3 regions of the uncultured Pseudosulfitobacter sp. genome follow, and region 2 is predicted to be linked to each of the others. Evidence: riboswitches for the same ligand, from Rfam matches in the RefSeq annotation. Region 2 holds a riboswitch; each other region holds the start of a gene.

Region 1 (10,576 bases), on a different contig from region 2:
AGGATGCGACATGTCCCGCATCACCCACATCGACCTAGACGACGGCAACCTGCCGCCCCCCACGCCCGAGATCGAACAGGAACGCAAGGTCGCCCTGTTCGACCTGCTGGAAGAAAACAGCTTTGCGCTGCCCGCCCGCGACGACCGCGAGGTGCCGCCGGGGCCGTACCACCTTGGGCTGGCCATCCGCGAAAACCGGCTGGTCTTCGACGTGACCACGGAAGAGGCCGCCAAAGCCGCCGAATTCCACCTGTCGCTCGGGCCGTTCCGTCAGGTGGTCAAGGACTACTTCCAGATCTGCGAAAGCTATTTCGAGGCGGTCAAGAAACTGCCCCCCAGCCAGATCGAAACCATCGACATGGCCCGCCGCGGCATCCACAACGAAGGCAGCCGCGTCCTGCAAGAACGCCTCGCGGGCAAGGCCGACATCGACGAAGGCACCGCGCGCCGCCTGTTCACCCTGATCTGCGTCCTGCATTTCGGCGGTTAGAATGGTTGCACCCTTGCCCCAATCGGTACTGTTTTGCTGCGACCACAACGCGGTGCGCTCTCCGATGGCCGAGGCGATCATGAAAAAGTTCTATGGCACCGGCACCTATGTCCAGTCCGCCGGGGTCAAGGCCGACATGGAAATCGACGGCTTCTCCATCGCCGTCTGTCAGGAAATCGACGTCGAACTGTCGCGCCACCGCTCGCGCAGCTTTGACCAGATGGAAGACTGGGGCGACGATCTGGGCAGCTTCGACCTGATCGTGGCGCTGTCGCCGGCCTCGCAACGCCGCGCGCTGGATCTGACCCGCTTTTACCATCTGGAAATCGCCTATTGGCCGATCATGGACCCCACCGGCCTGGGCGAAACCCGCGAGGCCAAGCTGGTCAACTACCGCAGCGCCCGCGACCAGATCATCGCCCACCTGCACGACCGCTGGGGCCCGCCCACCGTGCTGACCTGAAGGAACCGCCCATGTCCGTGGTGAACCGCTATTTCGACGCCTTCAACGCAGGCGACACCGACGCCATGCTGGATTGCCTGACCGACGACGTGGCCCACCACGTGAACGAAGGGCAGGTCCGCACCGGCAAGGCGCTCTTTGCCGACTTTTGCGCCCATATGACCCGCTGCTATGCCGAAAACCTGACCGATATGCAGGTGTTCGTGAACGCGGATGAAACCCGTGCTGCGGCCGAATATGTGGTCAACGGCACCTATCTGCAAACCGACGCACGCCTGCCAGCGGCGCGCAATCAAACCTACAAGCTGCCCGCAGGCTCGTTTTTCGACCTGAAGGACGGCAAGATCGCCCGCGTTACCACCTATTACAATCTGGCCGACTGGACGGCACAGGTCGCGTGACCCAGTGCCACGTGCTGACCGGCGCCGCGCTGGATGCGGCCCTTGGCGATGTGGCCCGCCTGCGCATCACGGTGTTCCGCGACTGGCCCTACCTCTACGACGGCGATCTGGACTATGAACGCCGTTACCTTGCCGCCTTCCGCGCCTCGCCACAGGCGGTCGTGGTCGGGGCCTATGACGGCAACAGGCTGGTGGGGGCCGCCACCGCTGCACCCCTCAGCGATCACGCCGACGATTTCGCACAGGCCTTCGACGGCACCGGCGTAAACATCGACGATGTGTTCTATTGCGCCGAAAGCGTGCTGCTGGACGACCATCGCGGGCAGGGGATCGGGCACCGGTTCTTTGACGCCCGCGAGGACGCCGCCCGCGCCTTTGGCTACAGCAAATCCGCCTTTTGCGCCGTGCAACGCCCTGCCGACCACCCCTTGCGGCCCGCCGACTACCGCCCGCTTGATACCTTCTGGCGCAAACGCGGCTATGCCCCGCTGGACGGGGCCACCGCGCAGTTCACGTGGAAAGACGTGGACGCAGACGCGCCCACGGCCAAACCGCTGCAAGTGTGGATCAAAGACCTGTAATCAGCCGCAAAGCTGTCCGGCCTGATCGCCAAACGCCTTCCAACGCTTCCAGAACGCCTCGTTGCTGGACGAATCCGACGTGCGCATCTCTTGCGCGCTGTGCGGATCGTTAAAGAACCCGACCCCGCGCCGCTGGTCCGAAGCGCTCAGCGACATATCCGCCACCGCCTGCACACAGCCGCACCGCGCCCGGTTCGCCTGTTTGCGCCCCGAGGCCTGACAGGCGTTCGCAATCGGTCCCGACGCAAACAGCACCGGCGCAGGCTGCCCCAGGGGCGTCGACGCGCGCGCGCCGGGCGACTGATAGGTCGTTGCATTGTAACTGGAATATCTGGTCCCACCGCCACCACAGGCGGCGACAAGGGCCAGACACGAGATTAGGGCCGTCAATCGGATCATGGTTTCGCCTCACACCATCGCGGCATTCTTTGGCCGCAGCTTACTGCTGATGCGGATTATGCCTGAATTCGCAGCAGGGGGCAATTCACGAGTGTGCGGGTCAAACGGTCGCGGGTGCTGGCGCGGCGGGGCTGGCCCCGAAGGCTAAAGTCAGGGCGCATAGCCCCCGCCCAAACGCACCAAAACCCGCAAACACCCTGCGCAGCAGCGCCCGACCGCCCGTCGCACCAATGGCAATTGCCCTGTCGCCTGCATTGTCTTGACAAGCCTTTTTGGTTCAGCGCACATGCGGGTGTGATTGGTGCCTGCTCATGCAGGTGAAAAGGGAATGTGCAGCCGTGATCTTTCACGGTGAAGCACAGCCGCCCCCGCGACCGTGAACGGAAAGACTGTGTGACACCACTGGCATTGCGCTGGGAAGGTATCATGGTCACAGGCCTTCAAGGCCTAAATCCGTAAGCCGGGAGACCTGCCATCATAGAACGACGTAACCGGACGGGGTGTTCCGGTGTCGGGGCAATTCTGCCTCGCAGAGACACTCTGCCTTGCAGGTACACCTCGCCACCTTTGCCGCGTTCCATATTTTATGGAGGCAGAAGCGATGAACGATCAGACCGAATTGCTTGTCTGTGTCAAATGCCGACGCGGGCAAGAGATGGCCGAAGAGGGCCGTCGCCCGGGTCAGGCGCTTTTTGACGCAATAGCACAGCTGGACCGCCCCGATGGGCTTCGGGTGACTGCGGTAGACTGTTTGCAAAACTGCGATCACGGCTGCACCGTCGCTTTGCGCGGCGGGGAACGCTGGACCTATGTCTTTGCAAACGTAGATGAAAACAACGACCCGGCGATGATCCTCGATGGGGCCCTTCGCTATCATGCCACCGCTGACGGACTGATTCCGTGGCGCGAGCGTCCCGAACATTTCAAACGCAATTGTGTTGCCCGAATTCCGCCCCCGGAGGTGCCCCATGTCTGATCTCGCAAAACTCCCCGTCACTGTCATCACCGGTTTTCTGGGATCTGGCAAAACCACGCTGGTGCGCCAGCTTATGCTGAATCCGGGCGGGCGGCGGTTGGCCGTCATCGTGAACGAATTTGGCGATGTCGGTGTCGACGGCGAAATTCTGAAGCAATGTGCAATTCCCGAATGCCCGGCCGAGAATATTCTCGAACTGGCAAACGGCTGCATCTGCTGCACCGTGGCGGATGACTTTATTCCGACCATCGAAACGTTGATGGCGCTGGACCCGCGTCCTGATCACATCCTGATTGAAACCTCTGGTCTGGCACTGCCCAAGCCGCTGCTCAAGGCGTTCGACTGGCCTGACATCCGCTCGCGGATCACGGTGGACGGGGTGATCGCGCTGGCCGACGCCGAAGCGGTGGCAGCCGGGCGTTTCGCGCCCAATATCGCCGCGGTCGACGCGCAGCGTCTGGCGGACGACAGCCTTGACCATGAAACACCGCTGTCCGAAGTGTTCGAAGATCAGATTTCTTGCGCCGACATCGTTCTGTTGACCAAGCCCGACCTTGCAGGCCCCGAAGGGGTTGCACGCGCCCGCGCCGTCATCGCCGCCAAGGCCGCGCGCCCGATCCCCATGGTCGAGGTGGCCGAGGGCGCGATTGATCCGCGCATCCTTCTGGGACTGGAAGCCGCAGCCGAGGACGACATGGACGCGCGCCCCTCGCATCACGACGGTGCGGACGACCACGAACACGACGATTTTGACAGCATTGTCGTGGATATTCCCGAATTGACCGACCCCAACGATCTTGTGCGCGTGATCGGGAAGCTGGCGCAGGATCACAACATCCTGCGCGTCAAAGGGTATGCAGCGGTTCAGGACAAGGCGATGCGGCTGTTGGTGCAGGCCGTCGGCATGCGTGTGCGCCACCAATATGATCGCCCGTGGAAACCGGACGAGCCGCGCCAGGGGCGCCTCGTGGTGATCGCCGAACATGACGACATCGACGCACAGGTGATCCGCAACGCACTTGGCGCGGCACAGCCGCTGGTCACAGGATAGCCGCGCCGTGCATGTCGTTTTTCGGGAAAGCCACGGGCTGGACGAGGCCGAGACGCCAATGGATCTGGGCCAGAGTGCCGCAGATCTGGTGGTGTTGTCCTTGTCTGATTCCGACCTTGGCGCCTTCGCCGAAGGCTGGCGGCGCGGTGGTGGCGCGCAGGGGCGTCTGCCGTCCTTGCGTCTGGCCAATATCGTCGCGCTGAAACATCCGCTGTCGGTGGACACCTATGTTGCCCAGACCCTTTCGGGGGCGAAGGGCATCCTGATCCGGCTGATCGGCAGCGTTCCCTATTGGCCCTACGGCTTGCAGCAGATCCGCGCCCTGGCCGAGGAAAAGAACATCGCCCTTGCCGTGCTGCCTGCGGACGGGCGTGTGGATGACCGGCTGGATGCTGTGTCGACAGTTCCAATATCCACCCTGCGGCGGCTTGCGAAACTGTGCGACACCGGGGGAGTGGTCGCGGCACAGGCTGCGTTGGCACAACTGGCCCTGGCTGCGGGGCTGTATGCAGGGCCGGTTATCGGCTCCAAGGCGCTGCCCGTGGTCGGCGCATGGACCCCCGAGACTGGCGCATGCTGCCCGCTGGTCGCTGTGTTGCCCGACGATGCAGGTCCATCACAGACCCAGCCGCGCGTTCTGATCGTATTCTACAGATCCTATCTGGCGGCCGCTGATCTGGCCACGATCACCGCGCTGTTCGCGGCGTTCCGCGCGCGTGGGTTCAACGTATGCGGGCTTTTCGCGCCATCGCTCAAATCACCCGAAGCGGCGGGGTGGCTGCGTCGACAGGTCAGACAATACGCACCTGTGGCCGTGGTCAACGCCACGGCCTTTTCCGGCAAAGGCGCGGACGGCACATCGCCATTGGATGCCGCACAGGTGCCGGTGTTTCAGGTGGCATTGGCAACCTCGACCCGCAAGGCCTGGGCCGACGCGGAACGCGGCCTGTCGCCCGCCGATCTGGCCATGCATGTGGTTCTGCCCGAAGTGGACGGTCGCATCACCGCCGGTGTCGCCAGCTTCAAGGACCCGCAAAAGCGGGACCCGGATTTGCAATATGCCCGCTTTGCACACCGGGCCGATGCAGGTCGCATCGCGGCAATCGCAGACCGTGTGCAGGGCTGGACACGGCTGGCGCAGACACCACCGGCGGCGCTTCGGGTTGCACTGGTGCTGTCGACCTATCCGGGCAAGGACTGGAACATGGGCCACGCCGTTGGCCTGGACGCGCCGCAGTCGGCGCACGCCATCCTGGAGGATCTGAAAACCGCGGGCTATGACGTCTGCACCGACGGCGTGCCCTTGCATCAGGCTCTGGCGGCGCGCAGCACCCGCTGGCCCTTGTCCGAATACAAAGCCGCCCTCGCACGTCTTCCCGACACGCTGCGCGCACACCTGTCCGAAGCCTGGGGCGACCCCCAGGACGATCCCGATGTGCAGGACGACGCGTTTCACTTCGCGGCCATCGCTTGCGGCAAAGTGGTGGTGGCGCTGCAACCCGAACGTGCTGCCGCCCAAGGGCGGGACGACAGCTATCACGATCTGTCGCGCACGCCGCGCCACGCCTACGTGGCCTTCTACCTGTGGCTTCAGTCGCAAACCGACGCGCTGGTGCATATCGGCGCGCATGGCACGCTGGAATGGCTTCCCGGCAAATCCGTCGCACTGTCCGACACCTGCTGGCCCGAGGTGCTGACGGGGGCCTTGCCGGTGATCTATCCCTTTATCGTCAACGATCCCGGCGAGGCGGCGCAGGCCAAGCGACGGATCGGGGCCGTGACGCTGGGCCACATCCCGCCGCCCCTGCGCGAAAGCGGCACACCCGAACGTCTGGCCCGGCTCGAAGCCTTGCTTGACGAATTTTCCAATGCCGACGGTCTGGACCCGCGCCGCCGCGACCGGCTTCAGGGCGATATCCGCGCCGAGGCACAGGTGCAGGGGGTCGAGCAGGATCTGGGGCTGGACAGCGCCGGGTGCAGTGCCGAGGCGATCACGCGGATCGACCGGTTTGTCTGCGACATCAAGGAAAGCCAGTTCGGCGAGGGCCTGCATATCTGGGGCCGGTCGCCGCGCGGCGATGCGCCTTTTGCCACCGCGCAATCGGTGGCGCGCGAACGACAGTCCTTGCTGGACGCTTTGGCGGGGCGGCGTATCGCGGCGGGTCCGTCAGGCTCGCCCTATCGCGGACGGCGCGACGTTCTGCCGACAGGTCGCAACCTGTTCACAACCGACCCGCGTGCGGTGCCGACACGGGCGGCCCATGCGCAGGGGGTGCGGCTTGCCGATGAACTGGTGCGCCGCCATTTGCAGGATCAGGGCAACTGGCCGCGCACCCTGATCGTCGACCTGTGGGGGTCGGCAACGATGCGCACCGCAGGCGAGGAATTTGCCATGGCACTGCACCTGCTGGGCGTGCGCCCGCTGTGGGATGCAGGGTCGGAACGGGTCTCGGGCATCGAAGTCCTGCCGATCACCGAACTGGACCGCCCGCGCGTCGATGTCACCTTGCGGGTCTCGGGCCTGTTTCGTGACGTGTTCCCGACCCTCTCGGCGCTGTTTTCCCAAGCGGTGCGTGCGCTGGCCGCCCGCGACGAGGCACCCGACTGGAACCCCTATGTGGCGGTGGACAATCTGGCGCGGGTCTACGGCCCGCAGCCGGGGCAGTTCGGTCTGGGCATGGGGGCCGCGCTGGACGACTATACCGAAGCAGGGCGCGCGCAGGCGGGTCTGGCGTGGCTCAAGGCAAGTTCGTGGGCCCTGGACGGCACGGACGCGCGGCTGGACATGGGCGGCATCCGTGCGCGCGTGGCATCCGCGGACAGCTTCGTGCATCCGCAGGACCTGCCCGAAACCGATCTGCTGCTGGCCGCAGACTATGCCGGCCACGAGGCAGGCTTTGCCGCAGCCCAGGCTGTGACGGGCGGGGCTGCGGCGCTTTATCACCTGAACAACACGGACCCCGCGCACCCGCGTGCAATGGGACTGACCGAAGAGATCGCGCGCGTGGTCCATTCCCGCGCCAGCCATCCGGGTTGGATCGCAGGCATGAAACACCACGGATTTCGCGGCGCAGCCGAGATTGCGGCGACCTTGGACCACATGGCAAGCTTTGCCCATCTGGCAGGCGTCGTGCCCGCGCATCTGTTTGATCTTTACCACGATGCGACCTTGGGCGACCCGGAAACCGACGGGTTCCTGCAAGACGCCAACCCTGAAGCGCACCGCGCGATGCAGGCCCGGTTTGCCGCCTTGCTCGATGCGGGCCTGTGGCAAACGCGCCGCAATTCGGTGCTGTCGGATATGGCGGTGCCGCGATGACCGCGACGCAGATCAAGGGGTGGTGCCCGGGTGCCTACCGGCCGATGATGGCCGCAGACGGGTTGGTGATGCGCGTGCGCCCGGCCTTTGCGCGTCTGACGGCGGCTGAGGTTCTGGGCCTGTGTGAACTGGCGCGGCGCTATGGTCAGCCGGGGCTCGAGGTCACCAACCGCGCAAACCTGCAAATCCGCGGTGTGGCCGAAACGGACCATGACACGGTATTGCAAGCGCTGGGCGATCTGGGCCTGCTGGACGCCGATCCCGCGCAGGAAAGCCGCCGCAACATCCTGGTCAGCCCGTTCTGGCAGACGGGCGATCTGACTCAGAGCTTGACCGGGGCTTTGCTGTCGCGCTTGTCCGACCTTCCGGAACTGCCTGCAAAGGTCGGCTTTGCCGTGGATTGCGGCCCGCGTCCGCTGCTGCGCGGGGACAGTGCGGATATTCGGCTTGAACAGGGGGCAAACGGCTTGATCTTGCTGGCTGATGGCGCGACGGCAGGGCGCGCCGTGACGCAAGACAACGCCATCACCGCCCTGATCGAGATGGCGCACTGGCTGTCCGAACGCATCACCCCGGATCAACGCCGCATGTCCGGCGTGCGCACCGGCAACGCACTGCCCCACGCGTGGTGCAACGCCACACCCCGGTCCCCCGGTCCGGCCCCTTGCATCGGGCCGGTGCCGCTTGGCGCATTGGTCGGCTGCGCCTTTGGGCAGATAGATGCAGACGCGATGGCCAGACTGATCGAAGCCAAAGCCATCGCAGCCGTGCGGCTGACCCCTTGGCGCAGTGTGCTGTTGGAAAATGCGGACATGCCCGAAGGGACGGATTTTGTCACCGATCCCGCCGATCCGGTCCTGCATGTCAACGCCTGCGTGGGCGCGCCCTATTGTGCCTCGGCGACCGTCTCCACCCGCGACATCGCGCGACGCCTTGCGCCGCATATCGACGGTACGCTGCACGTCTCTGGCTGTGCCAAGGGCTGCGCGCGCCGAACCCCCGCCAACGTCACCTTGGTGGGCCGTGACGGCGCGTTCGACATCGTGCGCGACGGCACCGCTGCCGATGACCCCAACCAACGCGGGCTCGACCCCCATGACCTCATTACCGGAGCACCCTTTTTCCAATGATCCATACCTATGAAACCGACGGGGCCGCGATCTATGCGCAGTCCTTCGCCATGATCCGGGCCGAGGCCGATCTCGGACGCTTTGCCCCGGACGAGGAACCGATTGCCGTGCGCATGATCCATGCGGCCGGCATGGTGGGGCTTGAGCACTCCCTGAAGATGTCACCGGACTTTGCCAGCGCCGCCCGGTCGGCCCTTGCCGGCGGCGCGCCGATCCTGTGCGATGCACATATGGTCAGCGAAGGCGTGACGCGCACCCGGCTGCCCGCCGATAACGCGGTGATCTGCACCCTGCGTGATCCGTCGGTGCCCGATCTGGCCAGGGCGATGTCCAACACCAGATCCGCCGCCGCACTTGAACTGTGGCGGCCACATCTGGACGGCGCGCTTGTCGCCATCGGCAATGCGCCGACCGCGCTGTTTCACCTGCTGAACATGCTGGCCGATCCCGCTTGCCCGCGCCCCGCTGCGATCATCGGCTGCCCCGTCGGCTTTGTCGGCGCCCGCGAAAGCAAGGACGCCCTCTGGGCCAGCCAGCCCGTGCCCTGCTGCATCATAGAGGGGCGCCTTGGCGGCAGCGCGATCACGGTCGCTGCGATCAACGCCATCGCGAGCCGGGCAGAATGACTGTGGGCGGTCCAACCGGTGTGATCCATGGCGTGGGGCTGGGGCCCGGTGCTGCCGATCTGATGTCGGTGCGCGCGCATCGTCTTTTGTCGGGGGCGCGACATGTGGCATTTTTCCGAAAAGCGGGCCGTGCGGGCCGCGCGCGCAAGACTGTTGACGGGATTTTGCCCCAAGGCGTCATTGAATTCGCGATGGAATACCCCGTGACCACAGAGATCTCTGTGGATCATCCCGACTACAACGCCGCGCTCTCCGGCTTTTATGCCGACTGTTGCGGACATCTGCGCGCCCTTGCCGAACAGGGCGAGGATGTCGTCGTGCTCTGTGAAGGCGATCCCTTCTTTTATGGATCGTTCATGCACCTCTACACCCGCCTGAAAGACAGCGTGCCGGTGCAGGTTGTCCCCGCGATCACCGGAATGTCGGCTGCGTGGACCGCAACGGGCCTGCCGATCACCTGGGGGGACGATGTTCTCAGCGTGGTGATGGCCACATTGCCCGAAGACGACCTCGTGCGTCACATGAGGTCGGCGGATGCCCTGGTGGTGATGAAGATCGGACGCAACATCGACAAGGTGCGCAATGCGCTGCGCGCCGCCGGGAAATACGACGACGCCTGGCTGGTGGAATGCGCCAGCTTGGGCGAACAAACGGTGCAAAAACTCTCTCAGGCCGAAGGTCGGGTCACACCGTATTTCTCGATCGTGATGGTCCATGGTCAGGGGCGTCGGCCATGACCGGGGGGCTGGCAATCGTCGGCTTGGGGCCGGGCGATGCAGCGCTGGTGACGCCGCAGGTGACTGCGGCACTGGCACTGGCCTCTGACATCGTGGGCTACGGCCCCTATGTTGACAGGATACCGGCGCGTGCGGGGCTGACGCTGCATCCTTCGGACAACCGGGTCGAGCTTGAACGCGCGCAGCATGCGCTGGAAATGGCGGCCGAAGGGCGGCGCGTGGTCGTCGTATCCTCGGGCGATCCCGGCGTGTTCGCCATGGCCGCCGCTGTGTTCGAAGCCGTCGAAAGTGGCCCGCAGCACTGGCGCAGGCTTCAGATTGATGTGCTGCCGGGCATCACCGCGATGCTGGCGGCGGCGGCCCGGGTGGGCGCGCCCCTTGGCCACGATTTTTGCGCCATCAA
Region 2 (10,576 bases):
GAACTTTCCCTGACTCGCGGCAAGTTGTTCCGCCATCCTGAAATCATCACGGCTGAACATGGCCGTTGCGGGCATCCTTGCCCTGATCGGGCCAAAGCCTGGGGGCCATACCGATGTTGAAACTGGTGTTGTGATGCCCGCGCATGATGCTGGCGCTTGGCGTGCTGGGCGCGGCTTGCATGTATATAGAGGCAAACCGCGCCCAGGATTAGGCAAGCCTCAGGCCATGCCGCCGTCGATCAACCCCTTGGCGATCTTGGCATAGGCCTGCGCCATCGGTCCGTCGCCCGCGGCTACCGGTGTGCCATTGTCACCGGCCAGCCGCGTTTCCAGATCAATCGGCAAGGCCCCCAGCAGCGGCACACCCATCTTCTGCGCTTCGGTCGCCACGCCACCGGTGCCGAAAATCTCGTGCTGCGCGCCGCAGTCGGGGCAGATGAACATCGACATGTTTTCAATCAGCCCCAGCACAGGGGTTTTCAGCGTCTTGAACATGTCCAGCGCCTTGCGTGCATCAATCAGCGCCACGTCCTGCGGCGTGCTGACCACGATGGCCCCGGTCAGTTCGGATTTGGTGCACAGGGTCAGTTGAACATCGCCGGTGCCCGGCGGCAGATCGACCAGCAGCACGTCCAGCTCGCCCCACTGCACCTGCCCCAGCATCTGTTGCAGCGCGCCCATCAGCATCGGGCCCCGCCAGACCACGGCCTTGCCCTCTTCCATCATGAAACCGATCGACATCAGCGTAACGCCATGCGCGTGCAGTGGGATGATCGTCTTGCCGTCGGGCGATGCGGGGCGTTTGTTCACCCCCATCATGCGCGGCTGCGAGGGTCCGTAAATATCGGCATCCAGCAGCCCCACCTTGCGGCCCTGTTTGGCCAGCGCCACGGCCAGGTTCGACGACACGGTGGATTTGCCCACACCGCCCTTGCCCGAGCCAATGGCCAGAATGCGCTGAACCCCCGACGGCTTGGTCGGGCCGTCCTGCGGCTTGGGGTGGCCGCCGATCTTCAGGCTGGGCGGCGGTGTCGCGGGTTTGGCGGCGGGGCCGTGGGCGGTCAGGGCCACCTGCACGCTGTCCACGCCCGACACGGCGGCCACGGCAGCTTGCGCCGCTTCGCGGACCGGCCCCATGGCCTGCGCGGCCTCGGGCGTCGGTGCCTCGATGACAAAGCGCACGGCGCTGCCGTCGATCTGGATGGCACGAATCAAATCGCGGCTGATCAGGTCGCCGCCATCGGGCAAGGCGACTCGTTTCAGCGCGGCGGTGATCAGATCGTTTGTAAGTGTCATGTCATACCTCTTTTCACAGCCATTGTTGTGGCAGTTGCCGCCGCAGGTGCAACCCCTAACGGCGGTTTGCACAAGGCTTGGGCGCTTTGCAAAAATAGGTCAGTGCCCCCTATGCATTTGCTGCATGGCAGCATTGTTGATACGTCTATTGTGCAGGCGCAGCATTTCACTAAATTGAAGTCAACACGAACGCAAACGAACGCAAAACAAACATCCGAGGCACCGACGAACATGGCCTATCTGAACCAGACAACCACATACGCAAGCCTGACCGAGCGTCTGCTGGCAACCACAGCACGCCTGCTGGACGCCGCTGCGGCACGTCAGGCAAAACGCGCGGTCTACCGCACAACATTCAACGAGCTGGCAAGCCTGGGTGATCGCGATCTCGCTGATCTCGGCCTGCACCGCTCGCAAATCCGCCGGATTGCCACCGAGGCAGCCTACGGCGACAAGTAATACGAGTTCGGGCATTTTCACCTCCTCCCGGAAATGTCCGTCACGACGCGGCGGTATCTCTCCTCCTCCCTGATGCCGCCGCACCTTTTCCCCGATCAAACGGGGATACGACATCGCTGCCGGTCTTTCCTCCTCCCTGACCTGCGCAGTGACTAACGCGGCGACACCGCTCCTCCCTCAGGTGTCGCCGCACAGGATACCCCGGTCAAACGGGGGTTTGGATCGCCACTTGGGTCTCTCCTCCTCCCTGACCCGGTGGTGAACTAGGCGGCGGCCCTTCCTCCCAAGTGCCGCCGCACCTTCTACCCCGGTCAAACGGGGATACGGATCGCCACCTGGCCTCTCCTCCTCCCTGGCCCGGTGGTGAAAATACGCGGCGGTCTCTCCTCCCAGATCCCGTCGCACCCTAAAATTGTCGGGCCTCTCCTCCTCCCTGGTCCCGGCAATTGCAAAGGCGGCGGTCCCATCCTCCCGGGGCCGCCGTTTTTTTATGTTTGTGAGGGGGTTCGGAATGTGGTGTCGGCGCGCGGCGCGATTGGTCGCTGTGCGGGACGAAGCTGCCGTTAGAAATGGAATGCGAAGCCGCGCATCGTCGGGCCGTGGTGCGGCGATCCTGCTTCTGTGACTGGCACTTTATGGCAGCCAAGCACATCCAACCTGTCCGTCACGCGCAACAGCAACCAAATCGCCGTGCCGTGGGGCGGCCCGGCGATGCGCGGCGGCCTTCGGCCTTGATTCCGCGCGGGGGAAAGAGGAACAGGCTCGAACCGGACATTCAGAGCAAATCGCCCTAAGGGCTGCTTTGAGCCCCAAGGAGAGCAGACCTGTCGATCGGTTTCCCCAACCAAATCGCTTGTCGAAAACCACTGCTGGCTCACGCTGACAACAGGTGAGGGTTACGCAGTGCCAAACCGCTTAATGCACCATCCGACGCCCCGCAGCCCCACCCCGGCGCTGTGGCGTCGGAATGTGATGCGTCGCCGCTGCGATATGATCCAGAAAAGCGCTGACCGCAGGGCCGGGGTTGTCATCCTCCCAATGCGCCAGCACATCGCGCGCCGCCTGTCTGGGCCGCACGTCCTGCGGCAGGGTAAACACCCATTCCAGAAACCCCGCCCGCGCCGCCGCATCGCCGTCGGCACCGGCATTGTCCAGATCGGCAAGCCCTGCCACGATCCTTGAAAACATCTGTCGTCCTTTCCCGTCACGCCCCGTGACGTATTCCATTGGACGGATGGTTCGGGAAGGGCAGCACGGGAACAGACCTGTGCACAGCCGCCTCCATCGCCACCCGCGATTCACGTAACACCAAGGCTGGTTTCCGGGCTTGGGGCGGGCGGCCTTGCGGCCTGCGACGGGCACCTTCCCGGGGACTGTCCCCAGTGGCCTTGCCCGTTGCATCCCACCCTCACCGTTGCGGGGGCAGCGCCGGCATCTCACCGGCTTCCCAATTCTCCGCCCGTGGGCGGCACCTTGGACGTTCAGATTAGAAGTGCAGCCGATTCACAGCAAGTGCAAAGACGGCAGCAAGCGGCTGTTTGCGACGTGCCCTGGGGTCATGCCCTAAAACGGAATATCGTCGGTGCCGGTGATGAACTTTGACACGACCTTTTTCAGCCCCGCCTTTTCAAACGCGATCTCCAGCTTGTCGCCCTCGATCCCGACAACCGCGCCATAGCCGAACTTCTGGTGGAACACCCGTTCACCGACGGTAAAGCTGCTGACGGCGCTGGCGTCGATGGTGGTGTTGCGGCTTTCGCGGGGCTGGCTGACCGACCGGTCCTGACTGCGCGCCTGCAACCGCCGCCATCCGGGCGAGTTGTAGACATTGGCATCGGCCGCAGCATCGTGCAGGCGGGATTTGACCTCGGCCATGCCGGCCGCACCGTAATTGCCACCGTGCAGCCCCGGCGGGGTCAGCACATCGACGTGGTCGGCGGGCAATTCGTCGATAAACCGCGACGGCAGGGCCGACTGCCACTGACCGAACACGAACCGGTTCGACACGAACGAAATCGTGCACACTTCCTCGGCGCGGGTGATGCCGACATAGGCCAGCCGCCGCTCTTCCTCCAACCCCTTCAGCCCGCTTTCATCCATTGACCGTTGCGAGGGGAACAGGCCGTCCTCCCAGCCGGGCAGGAACACCATGGGAAATTCCAGCCCCTTGGCCGCGTGCAGGGTCATGATGCTGACCTTGGCGCCCTCGCCTTCCTGCTCGTTGTCCATGATCAGGCTAACGTGCTCCAGAAACCCTTGCAGGTTCTCGAAATTGTGCAGCTGGTTGATCAGCTCCTTGAGGTTCTCCAGCCGCCCCGGTGCCTCGGGTGTCTTGTCGTTCTGCCAGTGGGCGGTATAGCCGCTGTCGTCCAGAATCACCTCGGCCAGTTCGATGTGGGTATAGTCCGGCGCGGTGTCGGTTTCGGTGTCCACCACGCTGTCGTCATCGTCCAGAACGCGGGTGCCGTTCGACCGCAGCATCGCGGACCAACGGTCGATACCCTCGACCAGCTTGCGCAGCTCGGCACCCCCCTTGCCCTTAATCAGCCCTTGTTCAACCGCAATCCGCGCGCCTTCGACCAGGTTCACACCATTGGCCCGCGCCGTGATCTGGATCGTCTGCTGCGCCTTGTCGCCAAGGCCGCGCTTGGGCGTGTTGACGATACGTTCAAACGCCAGATCATTGTCCGGCGACACCACGACACGGAAATAGGCCATCGCATCGCGGATTTCCAAACGCTCGTAAAAGCGCGGGCCACCGATCACGCGGTAGGGCAGCCCGATGGTCAGGAACCGGTCCTCGAAGGCGCGCATCTGGTGCGAAGCACGGACCAGGATCGCCATCTCGTCCAGGTTCATCGCCCGCAGGCCACGGGTGCCACGCTGCGCCGCCTCGATCTCCTCACCGATCCAGCGGGCCTCTTCCTCGCCGTCCCAATGGCCGATCAGGCGCACCATCTCGCCCTCGGTCTCTTCGGTCCACAACGTCTTGCCCAGCCGGTCCGAGTTGCCCGCAATCACGCCAGACGCTGCCGCCAGAATATGCGGGGTCGAGCGGTAGTTCTGTTCCAGCCGCACCACATGCGCGCCGGGAAAATCCTTTTCAAACCGCAGGATGTTGCCCACCTCGGCCCCGCGCCAGCCATAGATCGACTGGTCGTCGTCGCCCACGCAACAGATGTTCTTGTGCCCGCCCGCCAGCAGCCGCAGCCAAAGGTACTGGGCGACGTTGGTGTCCTGATATTCGTCCACAAGGATGTATTTGAACCAGCGTTGATACTGTTCCAGCACATCGGGGTGCTTTTGAAAGATCGTGACCATGTGCAACAGCAGGTCACCGAAATCCGTGGCGTTCAGGTCGATCAGCCGGCGCTGGTATTGCGCGTACAGCTCGACACCCTTGTGATTGTAGGCCCCCGCATCCGCCGCCGGGATCTTGTCCGGCGTCAGCGCGCGGTTTTTCCATGCATCAATGACCCCGGCCAGTTGCCGCGCGGGCCAGCGTTTGTCGTCAATGCCCGCCGCACTGACCAGTTGTTTCAACAGACGCAACTGGTCGTCCGTGTCCAGAATGGTAAAGTTCGACTTCAACCCCACCAGTTCCGCGTGCCGCCGCAGCAGCTTGACGCAGATGGCGTGGAAAGTGCCCAGCCACGGCATGCCTTCGATCTGCTGGCCCAGCATCTGGCCCACGCGGTTCTTCATCTCGCGCGCGGCCTTGTTGGTAAAGGTCACGGCCAGCACCTCGTTCGGGCGTGCGCGTCCCGTCATCAGCAAATGGACGATTCGCGCCGTCAACGCGCGGGTCTTGCCGGTGCCCGCCCCTGCCAGCATCAGCACTGGGCCGTCCATCTGTTCGACAGCGGCCCGTTGCGCAGGGTTCAACCCGTCCAGATAGGGTTGCGGGCGCGCGGCCATGGCGCGGGCGGACAGCGAAGCGCCTTCAAAGGCGTCCATTTCATCGAAACTGCTCATGTGGCCCGATATACAGGTCCCGCGTCCCGAGGGAAAGGGTGTTCCACGGATGTTCTCATTGCAGACCCCGCACGGAACGCCCCGCCTGCACGGACGCCCTGTCCGGCTTTGTTCCGTCCCGACCGCTATGGGCGCGCCTGTCAAATGCCCCGATCTGCGTCAGCCCTGCTGAGTCTGTGCGCTAACATGTCAGAGAGCAGACCGGATGCGCCGCAAACGCGCCGCTGAGCGGTGTCATTGGGTTGTAACAGTCGCATAATTTGACCTACACCCTGCGTGAACACCATCAGGTCGTTACTTACATAAGGATGTCCACCTTGACTGAGTTCTCCAAAATTCTCATCGCCAACCGTGGTGAAATCGCCATCCGCATCATGCGGGCCGCCAACGAGATGGGCAAAAAGACGGTGGCCGTCTTTGCCGAAGAGGACAAGCTGGGGCTGCACCGGTTCAAGGCGGACGAAGCTTATCGCATTGGCGAAGGCATGGGGCCGGTCGCGGCCTATCTGAGCATCGAGGAAATCATCCGCGTGGCCCGCATGTCGGGTGCCGACGCGATCCACCCCGGGTACGGCCTGCTGTCGGAAAACCCCGATTTCGTCGATGCCTGCGACGCGGCGGGCATCACCTTTATCGGTCCCAAGGCCGAAACCATGCGCGCCCTGGGCGACAAGGCCAGCGCGCGGCGTGTGGCGGTCGAGGCCGGTGTGCCGGTGATCCCTGCGACCGAAGTGCTGGGCACCGATATGGACGCGATCCGCACCGAGGCTGCCGAGGTCGGCTATCCGCTGATGCTGAAAGCGTCCTGGGGCGGCGGTGGTCGGGGCATGCGTCCGATCAACGGCCCCGACGAGCTGGAAGAAAAGGTGCTGGAAGGCCGCCGCGAGGCCGAGGCCGCCTTTGGCAACGGCGAGGGCTATCTGGAAAAGATGATCCTGCGCGCCCGCCACGTCGAGGTGCAGATCCTGGGCGACAAACATGGCGGCATGTACCACCTGTTTGAACGCGACTGTTCCGTGCAGCGGCGCAACCAGAAGGTCGTGGAGCGTGCCCCTGCCCCCTACCTGACACCCGAGCAGCGCGAGGAGATCTGCGCGCTTGGCTACAAGATCTGCAAACACGTGAATTACGAATGCGCCGGCACCGTCGAATTCCTGATGGATATGGACGACGGCCAGTTCTATTTCATCGAAGTGAACCCGCGCGTGCAGGTGGAACACACCGTCACCGAAGAAGTCACCGGCATCGACATCGTGCGCGCCCAGATCCTGATCGCCGAGGGCAAGAGCATCGCCGACGCCACCGGCAAGGACAGCCAGTCGGACGTGACCCTGAACGGCCACGCCCTGCAAACCCGGATCACCACCGAGGACCCGCAGAACAACTTTATCCCCGACTATGGCCGCATCACCGCCTATCGGTCGGCCACGGGTCTGGGCATCCGTCTGGACGGCGGCACGGCTTACGCGGGCGGCGTCATCACCCGCTATTACGACAGCCTGCTGACCAAGGTGACAGCCAAGGCACCGACGCCCGAGATGGCCATCGCCCGCATGGACCGCGCCCTGCGCGAATTCCGTATTCGCGGTGTCAGCACCAACATCGCCTTCGTCGAAAACCTGCTGAAGCACCCGACCTTCCTCGATTACAGCTATACCACCAAGTTCATCGACACGACGCCCGAGCTGTTCCAGTTCTCGCGCCGCCGCGACCGGGGCACCAAGGTGCTGACCTATATCGCGGACATCACCGTGAACGGCCACCCCGAGACCAAGGACCGCCCCCTGCCCGCCAACGTGCGCGCGCCGAAACCGCCAGTGCCCGCGCAGGAACCCAGCATGGGCACCCGCAACATGCTGGAGCAAAAGGGCGCGCAGGCCGTCGCCGATTGGATGAAGGCGCAAAAGCAACTGCTGCTGACCGACACAACCATGCGCGACGGGCACCAGTCCTTGCTGGCCACGCGGATGCGCTCGATCGACATGATCAAGGCGGCCCCCGCCTATGCGGCAAACCTGCCGCAACTGTTCAGCGTCGAATGCTGGGGCGGTGCGACCTTCGATGTGGCCTATCGTTTCTTGCAGGAATGCCCGTGGCAACGCCTGCGCGACCTGCGCGCGCGGATGCCCAACGTGATGACGCAAATGCTGCTGCGCGGCTCGAACGGGGTGGGCTACACCAACTATCCCGACAACGTGGTGCAGTTCTTTGTGAAACAGGCCGCTGACAGCGGTGTTGACGTGTTCCGCGTGTTCGACAGCCTGAACTGGGTGGAAAACATGCGCGTGGCGATGGACGCAGTGGTCGACAGCGGCAAGATCTGCGAAGGCACCATTTGCTACACCGGCGACATGCTGAACCCCGACCGCGCCAAATACGACCTGAAGTATTACGTGCAGATGGGTCAGGACCTGAAAGATGCAGGCGCGCATATTCTGGGCCTGAAGGACATGGCGGGCCTGCTGAAACCCGCCGCGGCCAAGGCGCTGATCCATGCGCTGAAACAAGAGGTCGGCCTGCCGATCCACTTCCACACGCACGACACGTCGGGTGCGGCGGCAGCCACGGTGATGGCGGCGGCGGATGCGGGTGTGGACGCGGTCGACGCGGCGATGGACGCGTTTTCGGGCGGCACCTCGCAGCCCTGCCTTGGCTCGATCGTCGAGGCACTGCGCAACACACCGCGCGACACCGGGCTGGACATGGCCGCCGTGCGCGAAATGTCGGACTATTGGGAAGGCGTGCGCGCGCAATACGCCGCGTTTGAGTCCGGCCTGATGGCCCCCGCCTCCGAGGTTTACCTGCACGAAATGCCCGGCGGGCAGTTCACCAACCTCAAGGCGCAGGCGCGCTCGCTGGGGCTAGAAGACCGCTGGCACGAGGTGGCGCAGACCTATGCGGATGTGAACCAGATGTTCGGTGACATCGTGAAGGTCACGCCGTCGTCCAAGGTCGTCGGCGACATGGCCCTGATGATGGTGAGCCAAGGCCTGACCCGCGCGCAGGTCGAAGACCCCAAGGCCGACGTGGCCTTTCCCGACAGCGTCGTGGACATGATGCGCGGCAACCTGGGCCAGCCTCCGGGCGGCTTCCCCGCAGGCATCCAGAAAAAGGTGCTGAAAGGCGAAGCGCCGTCAACCGACCGGCCGGGCAAGCATCTGGACCCCGTGGACATCGCAGCGACCCGCGCGCAAGTGACCGAAGAGCTGGAAGGCAAGACCATCGACGACGAGGATCTGGCAGGCTACCTGATGTATCCGAAGGTCTTCATGGACTATATGGGCCGCCACCGCAGCTATGGCCCCGTGCGCACCCTGCCCACGCACACGTTCTTTTACGGGATGGCCCCCGGCGAAGAAATCAGCGTGGAGATTGACCCCGGAAAGACGATGGAAATCCGCCTGCAAGCGGTGGGCGACACCGGTGAGGACGGCGAGGTCAAGGTGTTCTTTGAACTGAACGGCCAGCCGCGCGTGATCCGCGTGCCGAACCGCATGGTCAAATCCACCACCCAACAGCGCCCCAAGGCGGAACTGGGCAACACCAACCACATCGGCGCGCCGATGCCGGGCGTGGTGGCCACCGTGGCCACGTCGGTGGGCGCGCAGGTCAAAGAAGGCGACCTGCTGCTGACCATCGAAGCGATGAAGATGGAAACCGGCATCCACGCCGAACGCGACGCCACGGTCAAGGCGGTCAACGTCCAGCCGGGCAGTCAGATCGACGCCAAGGATCTGCTGATCGAGCTGGAGTGAGGCGACACGACGCCAATCCCCTCTGTCCGATCCGTCGGGCAGAGGGAACAAGGGAATCAGCCATGCAACACCTCGCCCTGATCGCGCTGCTGGTCCCCGACTATGACGCAGGCATCGCCTTCTACGTCGACCGGATGGGATTCGACCTGCTGGAAGACACCGACATGGGCGGCGGCAAACGTTGGGTGCGCGTGGCCCCTGCGGGGGCACAAACCGCGTTCCTGCTGGCGCGTGCGGTGGGCACACGCCAGACAGATGCCATCGGCAACCAGGGCGGCGGACGTGTCTGGCTGTTTTTGCAAACCGACGACTTCGCCGCCGATCATGCGCGCCTGCTGGCCGCCGGTGTCACGTTCGAGGAATCACCGCGCCACGAGCCTTATGGCACCGTCGCCGTCATGCAGGACATTTTTGGCAACCGCTGGGACCTGATCCAGTTCGCAAATCCCACGGCCTGACCCCGCCCCCTGCGACAAGATGAACTTTTTTTGACGAACCTCAATTTTCCACTTGCAGCCGGATGCCCGCGTTTGTAGATCAGCCCTACCAAAAGGAAGCGGGCGTAGCTCAGGGGTAGAGCATAACCTTGCCAAGGTTAGGGTCGGGCGTTCGAATCGCCTCGCCCGCTCCAATTTGGTCCTGCCCACCCACGCAGGAAACAGACAAGGCCGCCTTCGGGCGGCCTTGCTGCGTTTCGGGGGGTCGGTTTTATCCTCTGGCCGCGCCCCATTGCCCTTGCCGGAACAGCGCTCCGCCGGTAAGAACGAAGAAAGAACACATATCACGCGGTGCGCGGGCTCTTGATCCTTGGGGTCCGACCCGGTTTTATGTGTGCAAAAAGGGCGGTCGACATGCTGACATCTGTAGAACTTTGCGCCGGTGCGGGCGGTCAGGCCCTGGGGCTGGAGCGCGCGGGCTTTGCCCATACGGCGCTGGTCGAGATCGACAAACATTGCTGCAACACCCTGCGCCACAACCGCCCCGAATGGAACGTTCTGGAAGAGGACATGCGCCTGTTCAAGGAACGCGCGTCCGATTATCGCGGCATGGACCTGCTGGCCGGTGGCCTGCCCTGCCCGCCGTTTTCCGTG
Region 3 (10,576 bases), on a different contig from region 2:
TTTGTGCTGCTGCTGGCCGGTCCTGCGGCCACACAAGTGCAGCCCGACGGCTGGAACGCCGAGAAATGCAGCCGCTATTCGGTTGCATGGACGCAGATGACCGCCGGCGACATGGCCGGTATCAGCGCGCGGTTCCTGGACGATCATGCCGCCTTTCTGGCGTCGGGGTGTTTGCAGGGTCGGGTGTGTCCGGTGAGCGATGCAGAATACGAACTGGCCGATACTTTGGCGCTGATGGCGGTGGCCGAGGGCATGGCCGGATCGTTCCTGCCGTTTTCCTGCGCGGTGCCGGAATGAAGCGGTTGCTGATGGTCACGGCGCTGTGTCTGGGCGCCGCAGGGGCTCAGGCCGCCGAGGTTTGTACCCTGGTTATTGATGCGCGCAGCGGCGCGGTTTTGATGGAGCGGGGCGACTGCGACACCCGCGTGACGCCCGCATCAACGTTCAAGGTGCCGTTGGCGCTGATCGGGTTTGAGACGGGGTTTCTGACCGATACGCAGACACCGGTGTTCACGCCGCACGACGGCGACCCGGATTGGGGCGGCGCAGCATGGCAACAGCCCACCACGCCCGAACGGTGGCTGAAATATTCGGTGGTCTGGTATTCGCAGCGGATCACGCGGACACTGGGCGCGGATGTGCTGCGCAATCATGCGCTGGCCTACGGGTACGGCAATGGCGATTTCTCGGGCGATGCCGGGTTTGACAACGGGCTGGAACGCGCATGGATCGCGTCTTCGTTGAAAGTATCCCCGCGCGAGCAGGTGGCATTCCTGCGCGGGCTGGTGGCCGATACGCTGCCTGCCACCCCGCGTGCGATGGCGCTGACCCGCGCGACGGTCGAAACACGAAAGGTGGACGGCTGGCAGGTGAAGGGCAAAACCGGCACCGCCTTTCCGCGCCGCGCGGACCGGTCGTTTGACCGCGCTGCCGGATGGGGCTGGTTCGTCGGTTGGGCGCAAAAGGGCGAACGGATAATGGTTTTTGCCACGCTGTCCAAGGCCACCACGCGGCAGGACGGATCACCGGGCAACCTGACCCGCGATGGGTTCTTGCGCGACTGGCCCGCATTGGCGCTGACACTGCCCAAGGGGTGACCGCGCAGAGGCCAAGCGAAATATCACCGCCTTCTAATTTGGGATATGTTATAACGTTACGAATCATGACATAGGTGCGGCCTCATCACTTAAGAGAGGTACAAATGATGCAACTGTCGTTCTCAACGCACATCGCCGCAACCGCCCTTGGGGCCTTGGTTTTGTGCGCCCCGCTGGCGCGGGCAGAAACAAAGACACACAGTCACGATCACGCCGCACACGATCATGCACACAGCCACGACCACAGCGCAGACGACATCTATCACGGTCATTTTGACGACAGCCAGATTGCCGCGCGCACGCTCGCGGATTGGCAGGGCGACTGGCAATCGGTCTACCCGCTGCTGCAAAACGGCACGCTGGATCCGGTCATGCAGCACAAGGCCGAAAGCGGCGACAAATCAGCCGCCGACCATCGCGTCACCTACGAGACGGGTTATAAAACCGACGTGGACCGTATTGTGATCGACGGCGACACCGTGACCTTTACCCAAAACGACGTGACCTTTGGCGGCACCTATGCCGATGATGGCTACGAGGTTCTGACCTACAAGGCAGGCAACCGCGGCGTGCGCTACATCTTTGAAAAGGTCGCAGGCGACGCGCAGGCGCCCGCGTTCATCCAGTTCAGCGACCACGCCATCGCCCCCCAAACGGCAGGGCACTATCACCTGTATTGGGGCGACGACCGCGCCGCATTGCTGGACGAGGTGACCAACTGGCCCACCTACTACCCGTCCGACAAAACCGGCGACCAGATTGCGGCGGATATGATGGCACATTAGAGCCGCTTACTCTGACCGCATCAGGCCCCGGCACACCCGGGGCCTGACTGTCGCCAACACAGGCTCAAGGCTCACCCTGCCATCTGCCGTCAAATATCATTTCTTCCAGCGGCAGACGGCGCGACCAGCCTTTGACCTCCAGCTCGGGGCGGTCATACAGCTCGTCGACATAGCCAAGACACAGGTAGCCCACGATTTCGATCCGGTCGGGAATGCCCAGAATGGCCCGCAGGTCCGCATCCCGAAAGATGCTGACCCAGCCCATGCCGATCCCCTCGGCTCGCGCGGCCAACCACAGGTTCTGGATCGCGCAGACGGTGCTGTAGACATCCATGTTCGGATTGTGCGTGCGCCCCAGCACCACCTTGCCGCCCCGCGACCGGTCGCAGGTGACGCAGATGTTGACCGGCGCCTTGCGGATGCCCTCCAGCTTCAGCGATGTGTAAGTTTCGCGGCGGGTCCCTTCGAACATCTCGGCGGCCTCGGCATTGGCTTGCTGAAAGGCCCGCCAGACGCGATCGCGGTCTTGTTGCGCGCGGATCACGATGAAATTCCACGGCTGGCTCAGGCCGACCGACGGCGCGTGATGCGCCGCCTCCAGCAGCCTGCGCAACACGTCATCCGCCACCGGATCGGGCAGAAACTGGTCGCGCACGTCGCGGCGCGTGTGGATCGCTTTGTAAACGGCGTCTCGTTCAGCGGTGGAAAAGGGCGCGGCCTGCGCCAGCGCGGTGGATGTCGTCATTGTTTGGTCCCCAACAACACGTATATGCGGCCACCCTGCCGTCCACGCGGGGCACACCGTGCTGTCTGGCCGGTCTTCTGACTTGGGATCGCCTGGCCCCCTGCGCCTTCCCGGAGTGATCCAGTGGCATGTGCAGCAGGCCATCCCCCTTACAGCGTTGGGCACGTGCCGGAATTTCACCGGCTTCCCGATTCTCCCGACAGGCGGGCACCAGACAGGGGCAGGATGCACGGAAATTGCCGACGAACAAAAGCCCCACAGACGAAAAAAGGCCCCGGACGCTGCCGGAGCCTTTCAAATTCAGATGTCAGCCGCGCTTATTGCGGAATGTCGCCTTCGATGCCTTCGACATAAAAGTTCATGCCAGCCAGCGTGCCGTCATCGGCCGTTTCACCCTCGGCCAGCCAATCGCTGCCGTCCTGCTTTTTCAGCGGGCCGGTGAAGGGGTGGTATTCACCCGATGCGATCTGGTCTTTCAGCGCCAGCGCCTCGGCTTTGACCTCGGCGGGAACCGCGTCCGAAATCTCGCCGATGCCAACCATGCCCGGGCCAATACCGTCCCATGTTTCTGTCGAGGACCAAGTGCCGTCCATCACGGCCTTGGTGCGGGCGATGTAATAGGGTGCCCAGTTGTCGATGATCGAGGACACGCGCGGCATGGGCGCGTATTGCCCCATGTCGGATGCCTGACCAAAGGTGATCACGTTGCCCGCTTTTTGCGCCGCAGCCTGCGGAGCGGTCGAGTCGGTGTGTTGCAGGATCACGTCTGCGCCCTGTTCGATCAGAACCTTGGCGGCGTCGGCTTCCTTGGCCGGATCAAACCATGTGTAAGCCCAGATGATCTTGAACTGGACGTCAGGGTTAACCTTCTTGGCATGGATATAGGCCGAGTTGATGCCACGGATCACTTCGGGGATCGGGAACGACCCGATATAACCGACGATGTTCGATTTGGTCATCGCACCGGCGATATGCCCCTGAATGGCGCGGCCTTCATAGAAGCGGGCCGAATAGGTCGAAACGTTGTCAGCGCGCTTGTAGCCGGTGGCGTGCTCGAACTTCACGTTCGGGAATTTGGCCGCAACGTTGATGGTCGGGTCCATGTAGCCGAACGACGTGGTAAAGATCAGATCGGCACCGTCCAGCGCCATCTGCGTCATAACGCGTTCGCTGTCGGGGCCTTCGGCCACGCTTTCCACGTAGACGGTTTCGACCTTGTCGCCGAACTCTTCTTCCAGGGCCAGACGCCCTTGGTTGTGCTCGTAGGTCCAGCCGCCGTCGCCGACGGGGCCGACAAAGACAAAGCCGACCTTGGTCTTGTCCTGGGCAAAAGCGCCCGTGGCAAGGCCCAGCGTCAAGGCCGCCGTGGCCATCAGTTTGGTGAAGGTCATGAGTGTTATACTCCCCGGTTTATTGGCCTCAGTGCGAGGCATGGAAAATGCGCCCCAGAGAACCCGGTGCGCGGGATTTGTCAGCAGACAGGATCACCAGAACGATGATCGTTACGATGTAGGGTGACATTGCCAGATACTCGACAGGAATGGCAACGCCCGCGCCTTGCAGATTCAACTGCAACTGGGTGATGCCGCCGAAAAGATAGGCGCCCAGCAAAACGCGCCACGGCTTCCACGAGGCGAAGACGACCAGCGCCAATGCGATCCAGCCGACGCCGGCGGTCATGCCTTCGGTCCATTGCGGCACGCGGATCAGCGAAATATAGGCCCCGCCCAACCCCGCACAGGCCCCGCCGAACAGGATGGCGGCCATGCGGATGCGTTTGACCTTGTAGCCCAGTGCATGCGCCGCATCGTGGTTTTCCCCAACGGCGCGCAACACCAGACCGGCGCGGGTGTATTTCAGGCCCGCCCAGACGCCCAGCACGATCAGCAGCCCGATATAGACCATCGCATCATGGCTGAACAGAATGCGGCCCAGCACCGGAATATCGCTCAGCGGGCCAAGGTCCAGATCGGCCATGCGCGGCGGTTTCACCCCCACATAGCTTTGCCCCATCAGCGCCGACAGCCCCAGCCCGAACAGGGTCAGCCCAAGGCCGGACGCCACCTGATTGGCCAGCGCCACCTGTGTCAGGAACACGAACAACAGCGACAGCACCGCACCGCCCGCCGCCGCCCCGATGAACCCCAGCGCGGGCGATCCGGTGTTCACCGCCACGATAAAGCCCGCGATGGCGCCGACGATCATCATCCCCTCGACGCCCAGGTTCAGAACGCCCGCACGTTCCACCACCAGCTCGCCCGTGGCGGCCAGAAGGATCGGGGTGGCCGCACTCATCAGGGCGGCCAGCAAAAGGATCGGATTGATTACTGACAGGTCCATCACGCCACCTCTGCCGCGCCGAAACGCAGCCTGTAGTTGGTCAGCACATCCAGCGCCAACAGGAAAAACAACAACATGCCCTGAAACACCTGAATGGCGGCAGCGGGCAGGCCAAGCTGCGATTGTGCAATGTCACCGCCGATATAGGTCAGCGCCATCAACGCACCGGCCAGCAGAATGCCAATGGGATGCAACCGGCCCAGAAAGGCCACGATGATCGCGGTAAATCCATAGCCCACGTTAAAGTCGATGGTGATCTGGCCCGCTGGTCCCGCGACCTCGAACATGCCGGCCAGCCCCGCCAGCATCCCCGACGCGCCCAGACAGAACAGCACCAGCCGCGCGGGGTTCACACCGCCGAACTTGGCCGCCCGCGGCGCTTCACCCGTGACCCGAATGGCAAAACCCAGCCGGTGCCGCGTCAGCAGAACATAGGCGAATATCACCGCAATCAGCGCGGCCACAACGCCCCAATGCATCCCCGATCCGGCGATGATCTCTGCGTTATGAGCGGATGCATATTGTTGCAGGTTCCGCGAACCCGGAAAGCCATAGCCTTCGGGGTTTTTCAGCAACCCCAGGGACATCGACGACAAAAGCTGCTCGGCCACGTAGACCAGCATCAGGCTGACCAGAATTTCATTGGTCCCGAACTTGACCTTCAACAGCCCCGGGATCATCGCCCACAGGAACCCGCCCAGGCCGCCACACAGGACCATCAGCGGGAAAATCCACCATGCGTCCAGCGGATAGAACGCCAGTGCCGCCGCCGCTCCGCAGATCGCACCGATGATGTACTGCCCCTCGGCTCCGATGTTCCAGATGCCCGCGCGAAACCCCAGCGCCAGCCCCATGGCGATCAACACCAAGGGCGCGCCTTTGACCAGCAGTTGCGGGCGGTAATAAAACGCAAACTCTCCAAACAGCGGCTGCCAGAAAATCGTCAGGATGGATTGCAGCGGGTCCTTGCCCAGCACCGCAAACAGCAGCCCGCCAAAGACCATCGTCGCCAGCACCGCCAACAGCGGCGTGGCCAGCGCCATCGCCCGGCTTGGCTGTGGCCGCTTCTCAAGCCTGATCATGCGCGGCCCCCATCTTCATCTTGCAAAATAACCGCGCCCCGAAGGGCCGGTCGGCCAAATATCCAAAGGTCACACATGGGCCACCTCCATCCCGTGTGCGCCGCCCATCATCTGACCGATCTCGGCCACCGTCAGCCCTGCTGCGGGGCGCACCGCACTCAGCCGTCCTTCGTTCAGGGCGGCAAAATTGTCTGAAATCTCCATCAGCTCGTCCAGATCCTGCGAAATCACGATCACCGCAGCACCGCCTTCGGCCAGATCCAGCAGCGCCTGCCGGATCGCGGCGGCGGCAGAGGCATCGACACCCCAGGTGGGCTGGTTCACCACCAGAACTTCGGGCCGTTGCAATATCTCGCGCCCGATCACGAACTTCTGCAAGTTGCCCCCCGACAGGGACCGCGCCGCGTTGCCCGGTCCCGGCGTGCGCACGTCGAAATCGGCGATGATCTGGTTGGCAAAGCTGCGCGCCGCGCCCCAGTTCAGCAGCCCGTTGCGCTCCAGCCCCTGGCGCGCGGCACCGGTCAGCATGGCGTTTTCGGTCAGCGACATATCGGGGGCGGCGGCATGGCCCAACCGTTCCTCGGGCGCGGTCAGCAAGCCCGCCGCGCGTCGCGCGTTCGGCCCCAACCGGCCCATGTCGCCCCCCTTGAAAAACACAGTTCCGCCAGGCACTTGCACCTCGCCCGACAGGGCCGACAGCAATTCGTCCTGCCCGTTGCCCGCGACACCGCCAATGCCCAGCACCTCGCCCGCGCGCACCGAAACCGAAATCTCGCGCAGCGGCATCCCAAAGTCCGAGGCCGGCGGCAACGACAGCCCGCGCAGCTCCAGCAGCACATCGCCCACGGGTCCGGCGGCCTTTTGCGGCGGCTTCAGCGCGCTGCCCACCATCATTTCCGCCATGTCCGCGGCCGACGTGTCACGCGGAATGCAATGCCCCACGACCTTACCCAATCGCAGGATCGTCGCCGCATCGCACAGGCTGCGGATTTCCTCCAGCTTGTGCGAGATATACAGGATCGCCGTGCCCTCGGCCGACAGCTTGCGCAGGGTGGTGAACAGGATGTCGACCTCTTGCGGGGTCAGCACGCTGGTGGGTTCGTCCATGATCAGCAACTTGGGGTCTTGCAGCAGGCAGCGGATGATCTCGACCCGCTGCCGTTCGCCCGCCGACAGATCCCCCACCAGCCGGTGCGGCGCCAGCGGCAGGCCATAGGTTTCCGACACCGCCTTGATCTGTGCCGCAAGCTGGCGCATCGGCGGCGCGTTTTCCATTCCCAGCGCGATGTTCTCGGCCACGGTCAGCGCGTCGAACAGCGAAAAATGCTGAAACACCATGCCGATGCCCGCCGCCCGCGCCGCGCGCGGATCAGCAGGGGCAAAGCCCGTCCCGTTCAGCGCCATCTGCCCTGCGTCGGGTTTGACCAACCCGTAGATCATCTTGACCAGCGTCGATTTGCCTGCGCCGTTCTCGCCCAACAGCGCGTGCACTTCGCCCGGCTGGATGGTCAGGCTCACGCTGTCATTGGCCACCACGCCCGGATAGGCTTTGGTCACGCCGGAAAGGTCCAGAAGGGCTGTCATGCGGTCTCTTTCGTCAGGGCGGGCAAAGGCTTGCGCGCCATTAGTAGCTGTGCGGCCACACCCACGGCAATGGCTTTGGGATGTTTTCCAAGGGCCGGATCGCCGATGGGGCAGGTGATGCGGTCAATTCGGGCAGGGGCGTGACCCAGCGCCGTCAGACGGCTGCGAAACCGCGCCCATTTGGTGGCCGATCCGATCAGCCCCGCAAAGGCAAACTCGCGGTTCAGCAGATGGTGGCATAGCTCCAGATCATAATCATGTTCGGGCGTCATGATGTAATGCGCCGCGCGGTCATCGGCACGCGCCAGTACGTCGGTGGGCACCGCATCAGTGCGGGCAATCGCACCCGGCAATTGCACCAGCTCGCCCGCGCGCACATCGCTGACCAGCACGTCATACTGCGGCAGGTCACTCAGCACGCCGGCCAGCGCGCGGCCGACATGGCCCGCGCCGTAAATCACCACCTGCTGCCGCTCTTGCCACAGCGATTCCGCCATCCAGCCGCCTTGCAGCATCGCGCGCAACGGCACCGCGCCATCAGCGGCCCGCGCACAGGCGCGCTGCATCTGCGTCGGCATAGGGGCCGCCCCGCTGACCCGCCGCGCCCAGACGCCGGCGCACTCCGTCTCGATGGCCCGAAACCGCGCCGCGTCGAACCATTCCAGCACGATCACCACAGCCCCGCCGCAGCATTGGTTCAGCGTTGGCCCCAGCGCCAGCTTTTCCATCCGCGCGGGCGGCGCATCCAGCGCCAGCATCTCGCGCGCATGGCGGATGGCTTCCAGTTCCAGCCGCCCGCCGCCGATGGTGCCCGACAGCCCGTCACCCCAGACCAGCATCGACGTGCCCGCCGCGCGTGGCGCCGACCCTCGCACCTCGGCCAGCACGATCCGCACAACGCGGCCCTGCGCCTCGATGGCAGTGCCAAGGGCATCCAGATCCATCATGCGCCGCGCGCCCGGTGAATGGCCGCCAACACCTGTTCGGCGGTGGCCGGCGCGTGCAGATCGGGATAGGCGTCGCCACAGGATGCCACCGCATCCGACAGCGCCATCAGGGTCGCAATGCCCAGCATCAACGGCGGCTCGCCCACCGCTTTGGATTTGTAAATCGTATCGGCGCGGTTCTCGCCGTCCCAAAGTGCGACGTTGAACACCTCGGGCCGGTCGCCGCAGGCGGGGATCTTGTAGGTCGACGGCGCGTGCGTGCGCAGCGCGCCGCTGTCATCCCAAACCAGTTCCTCGGTGGTCAGCCAGCCTGCGCCCTGAACAAAACCACCCTCGACCTGTCCGATGTCCAGCGCGGGGTTCAGCGACGCACCGGCATCATGCAGAATATCCGCCCGCAGCATCCGGTTCTCGCCGGTCAACGTGTCCACCGCCACCTCGACCGCCGCAACGCCGTAGGCAAAGTAAAAGAACGGGCGGCCATGTCCCTTGATCCGGTCCCACGAAATTTCGGGGGTTTTGTAAAAGCCGGTCGACGACAGGCTGATCCGCGCCTGATGCGCCAGCGCCGCCACCTCGGCAAAGCTGTACTCGACGCCGCCCGCCGTCACCCGCCCGTCCTTGAACACCACATCGGCAGGCCTGCACTGATGCAACTGCGCCAGATGCAGCTCGATCCGCTCGCGGATGGTGTCGCAAGCATTGCGCACCGCCATCCCGTTCAGGTCAGACCCCGACGATGCCGCGGTGGCGGATGTGTTGGGCACCTTGGCCGTGTCCGTTGCCGTGATGCGCACAGCCTCCATCGGCACACCGAACCGGCTGGCCGCCACCTGCGCCACCTTCTGGAACAGGCCCTGACCCATTTCGGTCCCGCCGTGGTTCAGATGGATCGACCCGTCGGCATAGACATGCACCAGCGCCCCCGCCTGATTGAGATGCGTCAGCGTAAACGAAATCCCGAACTTCACCGGCGTCAGCGCCAGCCCCTTTCGGATCACACCGCCGCGCGCGTTCCACGCGTCCACCGCCGCCCGCCGCGTGGCATAGTCCGCCGTGTCCTCAAGCCGCGCCAGCATCTCGTGCCCAATGAAATCGTCCACCTCTTGCCCATAGGGTGTCGTCTGTATCTTTTGGCCGGAAATATCCCCGCCGGAGGCATAAAAGTTTGCCCGCCGCACCGCCGTCGGATCGGCGCCCAAGGCATGGGCCACGTGATCGACGATCCGCTCCATCCCCAGCATCCCTTGCGGCCCGCCAAAGCCGCGAAAGGCGGTGGCGGACTGGTGGTTGGTTTTCCAGCGGTGGCTGGTGATGCGCACCGCGGGCAGGTGATAGGCATTGTCGGCATGCAGCATCGCGCGGTCGGCCACCGGCAGCGACAGGTCCATCGCCCAGCCACAGCGGGTGTCGTGGCGCACGTCCAGCGCCAGAATGCGCCCCGCGTCGTCATAGGCCACGTCATAGGTGATGCGGAAGTCGTGGCGCTTGCCGGTGATGATCATGTCATCATCCCTGTCATAGCGCATCTTGCAGGGGCGGCCCGTCGCGCGGGCGGCAACGGCACAGGCCACGGCCAACGCGTTGCCCTGGCTTTCCTTGCCCCCGAACCCGCCGCCCATGCGCCGCGTCTCGACCCGTACGGCGTGCATGTGCTGGCCGATGGCCTCGGCCACCTTGTGCTGGATTTCCGACGGGTGCTGGGTGGACGAATGCACATGCATGTCGCCGTTGTCACCGGGCAGGGCAAGGGCGGCTTGGCCCTCGAGGTAAAAGTGTTCCTGCCCGCCGATCTCCATCACCCCCGACAAACGGTGCGGCGCATCGGCAAAGCCTGCGTCCAGATCGCCACGCGCATAGACGCGGGGGCCATCCTCGAACCGGCTGTCGGCGGCCTCGGCCTGTTCGATGGTCAGGATCGGCTTGGTCTTTTCAATCGTCGCACGGCCCAGCCGCGCCGCGCGGCGGGCAGCACCGTGGCTGGTGGCGATGACCA

The links. Region 2 has a riboswitch for cobalamin ahead of AAC077_RS06400 (hypothetical protein). Riboswitches for the same ligand answer to the same signal wherever they lie in the genome.
Region 1: another riboswitch for cobalamin. It lies ahead of AAC077_RS15860 (DUF1636 domain-containing protein); the one in region 2 lies ahead of AAC077_RS06400 (hypothetical protein).
Region 3: another riboswitch for cobalamin. It lies ahead of bluB (5,6-dimethylbenzimidazole synthase); the one in region 2 lies ahead of AAC077_RS06400 (hypothetical protein).

What each region holds. Positions count from the first base shown of each region.
Region 1 covers NZ_CAXBJW010000007.1:125,821-136,396, reverse strand. Annotated here, with positions in the region: gene AAC077_RS15885 (UPF0262 family protein) at 11-490, shown strand; gene AAC077_RS15880 (low molecular weight phosphatase family protein) at 492-953, shown strand; gene AAC077_RS15875 (ketosteroid isomerase-related protein) at 965-1,354, shown strand; gene AAC077_RS15870 (GNAT family N-acetyltransferase) at 1,351-1,935, shown strand; gene AAC077_RS15865 (hypothetical protein) at 1,936-2,334, opposite strand; cobalamin riboswitch at 2,617-2,826, shown strand; gene AAC077_RS15860 (DUF1636 domain-containing protein) at 2,921-3,310, shown strand; gene cobW (cobalamin biosynthesis protein CobW) at 3,303-4,361, shown strand; gene cobN (cobaltochelatase subunit CobN) at 4,369-7,680, shown strand; gene cobG (precorrin-3B synthase) at 7,677-8,810, shown strand; gene AAC077_RS15840 (precorrin-8X methylmutase) at 8,807-9,436, shown strand; gene cobI (precorrin-2 C(20)-methyltransferase) at 9,439-10,173, shown strand; gene cobJ (precorrin-3B C(17)-methyltransferase) at 10,170-10,576, shown strand, end outside.
Region 2 covers NZ_CAXBJW010000001.1:1,287,925-1,298,500, forward strand. Annotated here, with positions in the region: gene AAC077_RS06380 (hypothetical protein) at 1-60, opposite strand, end outside; gene AAC077_RS06385 (hypothetical protein) at 47-181, opposite strand; gene AAC077_RS06390 (Mrp/NBP35 family ATP-binding protein) at 220-1,296, opposite strand; gene AAC077_RS06395 (DUF1127 domain-containing protein) at 1,408-1,755, shown strand; gene AAC077_RS06400 (hypothetical protein) at 2,671-2,943, opposite strand; cobalamin riboswitch at 3,050-3,246, opposite strand; gene AAC077_RS06405 (UvrD-helicase domain-containing protein) at 3,319-5,730, opposite strand; gene AAC077_RS06410 (pyruvate carboxylase) at 6,048-9,485, shown strand; gene AAC077_RS06415 (VOC family protein) at 9,548-9,943, shown strand; tRNA gene AAC077_RS06420 (tRNA-Gly) at 10,042-10,116, shown strand; gene AAC077_RS06425 (DNA cytosine methyltransferase) at 10,337-10,576, shown strand, end outside.
Region 3 covers NZ_CAXBJW010000007.1:16,389-26,964, reverse strand. Annotated here, with positions in the region: gene AAC077_RS15390 (hypothetical protein) at 1-297, shown strand, start outside; gene blaOXA (class D beta-lactamase) at 294-1,097, shown strand; gene AAC077_RS15380 (metal-binding protein ZinT) at 1,205-1,882, shown strand; gene bluB (5,6-dimethylbenzimidazole synthase) at 1,947-2,627, opposite strand; cobalamin riboswitch at 2,677-2,857, opposite strand; gene AAC077_RS15370 (BMP family ABC transporter substrate-binding protein) at 2,945-4,018, opposite strand; gene AAC077_RS15365 (ABC transporter permease) at 4,047-4,967, opposite strand; gene AAC077_RS15360 (ABC transporter permease) at 4,967-6,049, opposite strand; gene AAC077_RS15355 (ABC transporter ATP-binding protein) at 6,119-7,633, opposite strand; gene xdhC (xanthine dehydrogenase accessory protein XdhC) at 7,630-8,580, opposite strand; gene xdhB (xanthine dehydrogenase molybdopterin binding subunit) at 8,577-10,576, opposite strand, start outside.